Regions from separate parts of the Gracilibacillus sp. JCM 18966 genome, predicted to be linked through region 2. Evidence: riboswitches for the same ligand, from Rfam matches in the RefSeq annotation. Region 2 holds a riboswitch; the other holds the start of a gene.
What was found. Region 2 has a riboswitch for thiamine pyrophosphate ahead of tenA (thiaminase II). Riboswitches for the same ligand answer to the same signal wherever they lie in the genome.

Region 1 (4,714 bases), 670 kb from region 2:
CCTTGCAAGGAGAAGATGTAAAAATGATAGAAGCAGCAGAGGGGATTGATTTAGAGGAACATGTTCATGAACATGAACATGATCATGGTGATGAAGAAGGACATGACCACGAACACTCCCACGAAACCGAAGAGGCGCATGATCATGCAGGCCATGATCATGGTGATGTGGATCCACACGTATGGTTAGATCCAATAAAAGCGGTACAGCTCGCAGAGAATATTAAGGATGCACTTGTGGAGATTAGACCTGAACAAAAGGAAAGCTATGAAGAAAACTTTCAAGATTTAGAAGAAAGGCTAACAGCACTTGATCAAAGCTTCCATGAGCAATTAGAACAATCTGACAACAAAGAAATCCTAGTAACACATGCTGCATACGGATATTGGGAACAAGGCTATGGAATAGAACAAATTGCGATTTCTGGATTATCACCAACCGATGAACCATCACAAAAGCAGCTGGAAGAAATTATTCATCAAATTGATGAGAAAGGAATTAAATATTTGTTGTTTGAGCAAAATGTAGAGCCTAAAGTTGCAAAGGTGATTCAAAATGAAGCTAATATTGAGTCACTCCAATTACACAATTTATCTGTATTAACGGAAGAAGATATAGAGAAGGAAGAGAATTATTTCACATTAATGGAACGAAATCTAGAGGTTTTGGAACAAGCGCTTCATTATTAATGAAAGTTAACCATTAGGAAATATTAAGATTATATGCTTAAATATTTCCTAATGGTTATTATTTCTTTACTTGTTGAAAGCCTGTTCGGATAGTTCCACTTAGTCATAAGCAATTGTCTTGAATTAGAGATAATTACTTGATATGCTATGTAGGCCTAGAAGTTTGAACTAGGCATGCAAAAAGGAAGGAAAGAAGGAGTTTTAGGATATGGTAAAAGTAGCAGTAATTTATTATAGTTCAACTGGAACCAATTATCAACTTGCTAATTGGGCAGCAGAAGCGGTGAAAGCAGCAGATGCTGAGGTAAGAGTGGTGCGTGCGCAAGAGACGGCGCCAGAGGCTGCAGTAGCTTCTAATCCAGCTTGGAAACAGCATTTAGAGGAAACTCAACATGTCCCTGTAGCAACCTCTGATGATATAGAATGGGCAGATGCGATTATTTTCAGTATTCCGACTAGATTTGGAAATGTTCCATCTCAAATGAAGCAATTTATTGATTCACAAGGCGGATTATGGGCTGCAGGAAAAACGATGAATAAAGTAGTAACAGCCATGTCTTCTGCTTCTAATGCGCATGGTGGTCATGAGGGAACCTTATTACATTTATATACCTCTATGATGCACTGGGGTGCGATCATCGTCCCTCCTGGATATACAAATGAATGTATCTATGGGGCAGGCGGAAACCCTTATGGAACTAGTGTCACACAAACTCCAGATGGTAAAATGCTGGAGGATGTAGAAGCAGCAGTGAAGCACCAAGCAACTCGTGTAGTGGAAGTAGCTTCAAAAATAGTTCAATCATAATTGTAGAAGGCAGATCTTCAGCAATGAAGGTCTGCTTTTTTTTGCACGTTAGGAAGATATAAAATTTCTACACAGCAGAAGCATCGACCAAGTTTTTTAAGGTAACAAGTAAAAAAAACTAGGTACTTGTTAAAGTAGAGAGAATGCCTCGTTTTTTTCATATCTCCAATGAAGTACACAAAACTTGAATAATTACGATAAATATGTCAAAGTATGAATGTGATAGCAATAAGATATGGACATGTAGGGGGACTGGTGTTGCCAGTTGAGATTGTATCCGGAAGATACTGACCCTTAGAACCTGATCTGGTTAGCACCAGCGTAGGGAACATATGGAATTATGAATCTATATGCGCTCTAGGCTTCTGTCTAGAGCGCTTTTTCTATATGTATCCCTTAAAAACGACATAAGGGGGAAATCAAATTGAACAAACTATTAGTTGTCTTAGCATGTATGTTTTTTATGTTAACAGGATGTGGCCAAGACTCTTCTCAAACAGACAAACAGAATTTAACAGAAGTCACGTTTGTTTTGGATTGGACACCGAATACAAATCATACCGGATTATATGTCGCCCAAGCAAAGGGTTATTTTGAGGAAGAGGGATTAAATGTCAATATTGTGCTTCCGGGTGAAGCAGGTGCTGATCAAACGGTAGCTGCAGGGAAGGCCGATTTTGGAATAAGTGCACAGGAGGCGGTTACTGAAGCAAGAGTACAGGATATTCCGATTGTATCGATAGCAGCTGTTATTCAACATAATACTTCTGGTTTTGCAGCCCCAGTAGAGAAAGGAATCCAATCCCCTGCCGATTTTGCCGAAAAGACATATGGAGGCTGGGGTGCACCAGTGGAATCAGCAGTAATCGATTCCTTGATGAAACAAGAGGGTGCATCCGTAGATGATGTTACCATTACGAATATTGGCAATACCGACTTTTTTACTGCAGTTGAGCGAGATGTAGATTTTGCATGGATTTACTATGGTTGGACTGGTGTTGAAGCAGAGCTTCGTGGTATCGACCTAGATATGCTCTACTTAACCGATTATTCAGAAAAACTAGATTACTATACTCCTGTTATCACAACAAATGAAACAATGCTAGAAGAGAATTCTGAAACGGTTCGTTCATTGTTAGCAGCAGTAACTAAGGGTTATCAATATGCTATCAGTCATCCAGCTGAAGCAGCAGATATATTAATAGATAAAGTACCCGATTTAGACCCAGAATTGGTAAAAGCAAGTCAAGAATGGCTCTCTCCAAAATATCAGGACGATGCTACAAGATGGGGAGAACAACGTCCAGAGGTTTGGAGAAATTATTCTGATTGGATGTTCGAAAATGGTCTATTAGAAAGGGAGCTAGACGTAGAATCAGCGTTTACAAATGAATTTTTACCTGAATAAAAAGGAGAGAGAAAAATGGCAAATGCATTAGTGAGTATTCAAATTATCCCGAAAACACCAAATGGGGAAGATGTGATTCCATTTGTAGATGCAGCAATTGAGGTAATCGAGGCTGCTGGAGTGAAGTACCAAGTGAATCCATTAGAAACAACAATGGAAGGGGAGCTATCTGCACTACTAGTGATTATTGAAAAAATGAATCAACGTATGCTAGATATGGGCTGTACGAGCAACATATCCCAAATTAAAATTTATACAAGGGCGGACAATCAGGCGTCTATGGAAAAATTAACAGAGAAATATCACTAAAGTAGTGGAAACAACATAACAGAGTAAGGACGGTGTTAAGCACATGATAAAAAAATCATGGCTTCCTATCTCAGTGATTGCGATAATGCTTTTTATCTGGGAGCTATCGACGAGAATCTTTCAAATACCAGATTGGATACTACCAGCACCCACTGTCATTATACAGGAGGCACTTAACAACTGGCCGAACTATAGTCATCATATCTTCTCAACAATTCAACTAACGATACTCGGTTTGGTTATGGGGATAGTGGTTGGACTAACGGTAGCGGTTATTCTACATTTGTTGCCAAAGGTGAGAGAAGCAGTATATCCAATTATGATCCTTTCACAAAATGTTCCAATTATAGTGTTGGCACCACTACTCGTGATTTGGTTTGGTTTTGGCATGACACCAAAGCTATTGATTATAATCCTTGTGTGTTTTTTTCCGATTGCAGTAGCTACGATTGATGGATTGAGACAAACTTCGCCAGAGCTTATTCATTATATGAAAATGGCAGGTGCGACCAAGCAACAGATTTTTAGAAAGTTAGAGCTACCACACGCTTTGCCTGCTATATTTTCAGGACTAAAGATTTCAGCAACCTATAGTGTGATGGGGGCCGTCATCTCAGAATGGTTAGGAGCCAATCAAGGTATTGGGGTTTATATGACATTAGCATCCTCCTCATTCCGAACAGATAGAGTATTTGTAGCGATATTATTTATCATGATATTATGCTTATTCTTTTTTGCGATCATTTTAATCTGTGAAAAAGCTTTGATCAAATGGAGAAAGGAGGGGTAGGCTTGAGCACATTACAAATTAATCACTTAACGAAAAGCTTTGAACCACATACCATTATTCAAGATTTGAATCTAGTGGTAAATGAAGGAGAATTTGTGTCATTACTAGGTCCATCTGGAAGTGGAAAGAGTACGATTTTTCATTTAATTGGAGGCTTGTATGAGCCAGATCAAGGAACCATTCTCTTAAACGGAGAAAATATTATCGGAAAGAAAGGTGCCATTAGCTATATGCCTCAAAGTCCTTCCCTTTTTCCGTGGCGTACGATTCTTGAAAATGTAGTATTGGCCGCAGAGCTTTTTGAAAGACCTGATAAACGAAAGGCAAAGAAAATGTTAAAACGTGCAGGACTTCATGATTATATTGATGCTTATCCTCATCAGCTTTCTGGCGGGATGCAGCAACGAGTAGCTTTTGTTAGAAGCTTATTAAGTCCACAATCCTTTATTTGTCTAGACGAACCTTTTTCTGCGCTAGATGAGTTTACTAGGGTAGATATGCAGAAATGGCTATTATCCATCTGGGAGGAAGAACGTCCTTCGGTTTTATTTGTTACACATAATATTGAAGAAGCAATCTTTTTATCCGATCGCATTCTAGTCTTAGGCGAACGCCCAGCAAAAGTAACCGAAGAGGTTCATATCCCTTTTGAACGACCTCGAACAGCTCGCTTACTTTTATCACCTGAATTATTAGAAATAAAGAAACGA
Region 2 (4,714 bases):
CTATGATGTAGAAATATTATTAACTAGTGATGAAGAAATTGGTTCAGTTACTTCGAAATCGTTGATTGAATCCCATGCCAAGGATAAAAAATTTGCTTTAGTGATGGAGCCAGCTCGAAAAAATGGTGCTATTGTGTCAGCTAGAAGAGGGAAGGCTCATTATACATTGGAGGTATTTGGGAAGGCAGCTCATTCTGGTATCGAACCAGAAAAAGGGAGAAGTGCGATAGAGGAGCTTGCTCATAAAATTATTCAATTACATGATATTACCGATGAAGAGAAAGGTATTCATGTCAATGTCGGGATCATTGAAGGAGGTAGCTCTGTTAATACTATATCTGACCATGCTTCTGCGGAGATTGATGTAAGATTTCGAAAACAGGAGCAAGCGGATCAAATTGAGCAGAAGATAGAAGACATTACCTCTCATGCAGATATTGAAGGAACAAAGGTACGATTAGAAGGGGAGATTAACCGTCCTCCAATGGAGAAAACGGCGAAAACCGAAAGTCTTCTTCGTATTATCCGCAAGGTAGGGGATGAGCTTCACATAAAGATAACAGACACCGAAACTGGTGGTGGTTCAGATGCTTCTTTTACTGCGGCGATCGGAATACCAACGGTTGATGGATTGGGACCAGTGGGTGGAAATGCACACCGTGAGGATGAATATTTAGAAATAGATTCATTCTTACCTAGAACAATCTTGTTAGCAGAAGTGATAAAACAATTACATCGAAAAATAAATCAAACGAAAAAGCCACAATCATGAATGATATGCTCCCCTTTAAGTAGACAGGTTAAAAATAAAAAATCTGTTACTTGAGGGGAGTATTTTTATGTCCAATAGATCCTTTATCCTACAAAATAATTCTTTTGCAGATAATGTAAATCCTGATGTAATGTATTCAATTCTTCTTCGTCTAAAGGTATGAGTGGAAGTCTTACGGAGCCAACATCCATTCCAAGCATGGCTAATGCTGATTTAACGGGTACGGGATTTGGTGCTTTAAACAATGCTTTCATGATCGGTAATAGCTCTTGATGTAGACGTGCTGCCTTCTTCGGGTTCCCTGTTTGATATTGTGTAATCATCTCCTTCATTTCATTCCCAATAATATGGGAGGAAACCGAGATAATTCCTCTTCCACCTATTGCAAGCATTGGTAGTGTTAGACTATCATCTCCACTATAAAGAGAAAAATCTTCAGATGTTTCATGAATGATTCTCGTCATGGCATCTAAATCACCACTAGCTTCTTTTACAGCTACTATGTTTTTGATTTTGGCTAATTCAATAATAGTTTCAGGTAATAGATTCACACTCGAACGTCCTGGAATGTTATATAACATAACTGGTAAGGTAGTTGCTTTAGCGATAGCTTCAAAGTGTGCATACATCCCAGCCTGTGATGGCTTGTTGTAATACGGAGTAACAAGCATTACGGCATCGACACCTAGCATTTCGGCTTGTTTTGTTAACTCGATGGATGCTTGTGTATTATTCGAACCAGTACCTGCTATAACAGGAATCCGTTTATTCACAACTTTTACAGTAAATTGAAGGAGAGAAAGAATTTCGTCTTTGGATAATGTTGGTGATTCTCCTGTAGTACCAGCGACTACTAATCCTTCTGTTCCATTACTAATTAAATAATTAATTAAATGTTCTGCTTTGTTAAAATCAATTTGTCCGTTTTGATCAAATGGTGTGACCATTGCTGTTACGACACGTCCAAAATTCATTTTAGCCTTCACCTCTATTCATATTTTTAAAACAATTTCGCTACGTAAAATGAATAGAGCTTATCCCATCATCAAACCTTTTTGGAAAACTAATAACAGATCATTAAGTTTTCGCCTAATTACTATCAGGTTAGACAGCAAAAAATGCAACAATGAAAGGGTATCATTGTTGCACCGTTATTTGATAATGATGCGTGAGATAGCCCTCCATATAGCTTCTTCGACTATATGACAGCCCGACATTTCTTAAATGAAGGACCAGTGACTAAGATGATGCATTCCTAATCACTTCGGCAAATCCCCCTTTCTGTAATCATCACAGGCGACATCTCCTCCGATTACATACTAATGGTCATTGCACCTCTATTCTCAAACTATTCAATTGTTTTAAATGTTGGTTACTACTATAACAAAGTTTATCCATAGATGCAATAGATAAAAAGTTTAAAAGATGAATAGAAAATAATGGATTCTCTCTTAATGAAACAAATTTAAAGAATAGCTTGACAAACTGGAAAAATTTGATATAGTTATACACGAATTAAATAAAAACGCATTCCACTAGGGGTGTCTTTTAAAGACTGAGATTAAAGTTTTACTTTAAGACCCTTAGAACCTGATCTGGTTTATACCAGCGTAGGGAAGTGGTACGATATCCGTTATTTTCTGCAGGTATAACCACTATCCTTACGTATTTGGTAGGATAGTGGTTTTTGTGTTTCCTGGGAGGAGAAGAAAAATGAAATTTTCAGAAAAACTAAGAAAGGAAGTAGACCCTATTTGGCAGGAGAGCTTCCAGCATCCATTTGTCCAAGGAATTGGAGAGGGAACATTACCGGTAGAGAACTTTAAGTACTATGTCCTACAGGATGCTTATTATTTATCCCATTTTGCAAAAGTTCAAGCACTCGGTGCAGCTAAAGCAAATTCTTTTGAAACGACAAACCGAATGGCCGCACATGCCCAAAGCACTTATGAAGCAGAACATGCGTTACATGAATCATTTACAGAGATTTTAGGGATTACGGAGGAAGAGATCAAAGCATTTCAGCCTTCTCCAACTGCTTATGCCTACACCTCTCATTTATATCGAGCAGCATATGACGGGCATTTAGGGGATGTGATTGCAGCTATTCTACCGTGTTATTGGCTTTATTATGAGGTTGGAGAGGTTTTGAAGAATTGTACTCCAGATCATCCTGTTTATCAAAAATGGATTTCTACTTATGGCGGAGAGTGGTTCAAGCGGTCAGTGGAGGAACAAATTAATCGGTTAGATGAAATTGCTTTATCCGTTACAGATTCAGATCTAGAAAGAATGAAACAGCACTTTGTCATAAGTAGTCGTTATGAACTTATGTTCTGGGAGATGGCCTATCAACTTGAATCCTGGCAATCAATAGGAAGAAAAGAGGGAAAATATGTTTAAAAAGCTAACACTTACCGATATTCTTGTTACAGTTGTTATTGCATTAGTCTTCAGTGTCATATATAAAATCTGGGGACCGCTCTATAGCGCGGTTTCGGTTTTAGGCTTACATATCGATCAATTACTGTACGGAATGTGGTTTATGGCGGCAACCGTTGCATTTTTAATTATTCGTAAGCCTGGCGTCGCTTTGTTAGCAGAATTGGCTGCAGCACAAGGAGAATTCTTATTTGGTGGTCAATGGGGTATTTCATTATTATTATACGGCCTCGTTCAAGGTCTTGGTTGTGAAATAATATTCGCTATTTTCCGTTACCGAAGCTATCATATTTTGGTCATGTGCTTAGCTGCAGTTGGTGCGGCAATCGGCTCTTTATGGCTCGATATTTATTATGGGTATATCACGGAATTAGCTTTATGGAATCTGAGTTTGCTCGTTTTTGCTAGAATATTGGGGTCTATCGTAATCACAGGAATCTTTGCATACTACCTTGTAAAGGCATTAGAAAAAACGGGTGTAACAAGACTAGTTCGACCATTGTCCAACAAGCATTACGAAGCGCTAGATGAGGAGATTAGGTGAAAGAATGAGTACCATTGCTATCGAAAAACTACGTGTAAAATTTCCTGAAGAGGAATCCTTTTTATTTAAGGATTTCTCTCTCTCCATTCGAAAAGGGGAGAAAGTACTCATCCTTGGTCCTTCAGGATCGGGAAAATCGACTTTATTAAAAATTTTATCAGGGTTGGTACCAAAATCGATGGAAATCCCCATTAAATATACATCACGAGAGCTCTCAAATTCCTGGGGTTTTGTCTTTCAAGATCCAGATTCTCAATTTTGTATGCCTTATGTCGATGAAGAGCTTGGTTTTGTGCTAGAAAATCTCGGGATACCGCATGATCAAATGAAGGAATTATTACATCGTTACCTAGTAGAGGTCGGATTAGAACTAGAAGATGTCCATATTAAAATAGAAAGGTTATCTGGTGGTATGAAACAAAGGCTTGCCATTGCTTGCATTCTAGCATTACAGCCAAATACAATATTTCTAGATGAACCGACTGCCATGCTTGATCTAGAAGGGACGGCACAGGTTTGGGAAACGATGCAAAGGGTTGCTAGAGACAAAACCGTGATCATTGTTGAGCATAAAATCGAGCATGTGATTGATTTTATCGACCGTGTCGTCTTACTAGATGAAAAAGGGAACATTATGATGGATGATACTCCCAAAGTCATTTTTGAACAATCTAAGCAAAAGCTAAAGGAATTCGGCATTTGGTATCCTTCCGTTTGGCACGAATATAGGCATGCTAAAGCAGAAATCAATCAACCCATCATTCAATCAGCTGAGACGTTAATGAAAATGGAAGATTTTATCGGTTATCATCATAAACAGCCCAAAATAGACGTTTCGAATGTAGAAATAAAGAGAGGGGATTGGATTTCTGTTACAGGAGAGAATGGTGCAGGAAAGAGTACATTGTTGCAGGCTATTATGAAGCTAATTAAGACGAACGGAAAAATAGACTATC

Region 1: another riboswitch for thiamine pyrophosphate. It lies ahead of ACZ5N5_RS12475 (ABC transporter substrate-binding protein); the one in region 2 lies ahead of tenA (thiaminase II).

Annotation. Positions count from the first base shown of each region.
Region 1 covers NZ_AP043883.1:2,599,475-2,604,188, forward strand. The annotation lists gene ACZ5N5_RS12465 (metal ABC transporter solute-binding protein, Zn/Mn family) at 1-689, shown strand, start outside; gene wrbA (NAD(P)H:quinone oxidoreductase) at 898-1,497, shown strand; TPP riboswitch at 1,733-1,842, shown strand; gene ACZ5N5_RS12475 (ABC transporter substrate-binding protein) at 1,961-2,905, shown strand; gene ACZ5N5_RS12480 (MTH1187 family thiamine-binding protein) at 2,921-3,214, shown strand; gene ACZ5N5_RS12485 (ABC transporter permease) at 3,258-4,004, shown strand; gene ACZ5N5_RS12490 (ABC transporter ATP-binding protein) at 4,007-4,714, shown strand, end outside.
Region 2 covers NZ_AP043883.1:3,271,021-3,275,734, reverse strand. The annotation lists gene ACZ5N5_RS15915 (M20 family metallopeptidase) at 1-772, shown strand, start outside; gene dapA (4-hydroxy-tetrahydrodipicolinate synthase) at 856-1,746, opposite strand; lysine riboswitch at 1,939-2,120, opposite strand; TPP riboswitch at 2,300-2,406, shown strand; gene tenA (thiaminase II) at 2,486-3,175, shown strand; gene ACZ5N5_RS15900 (ECF transporter S component) at 3,168-3,758, shown strand; gene ACZ5N5_RS15895 (ABC transporter ATP-binding protein) at 3,763-4,714, shown strand, end outside.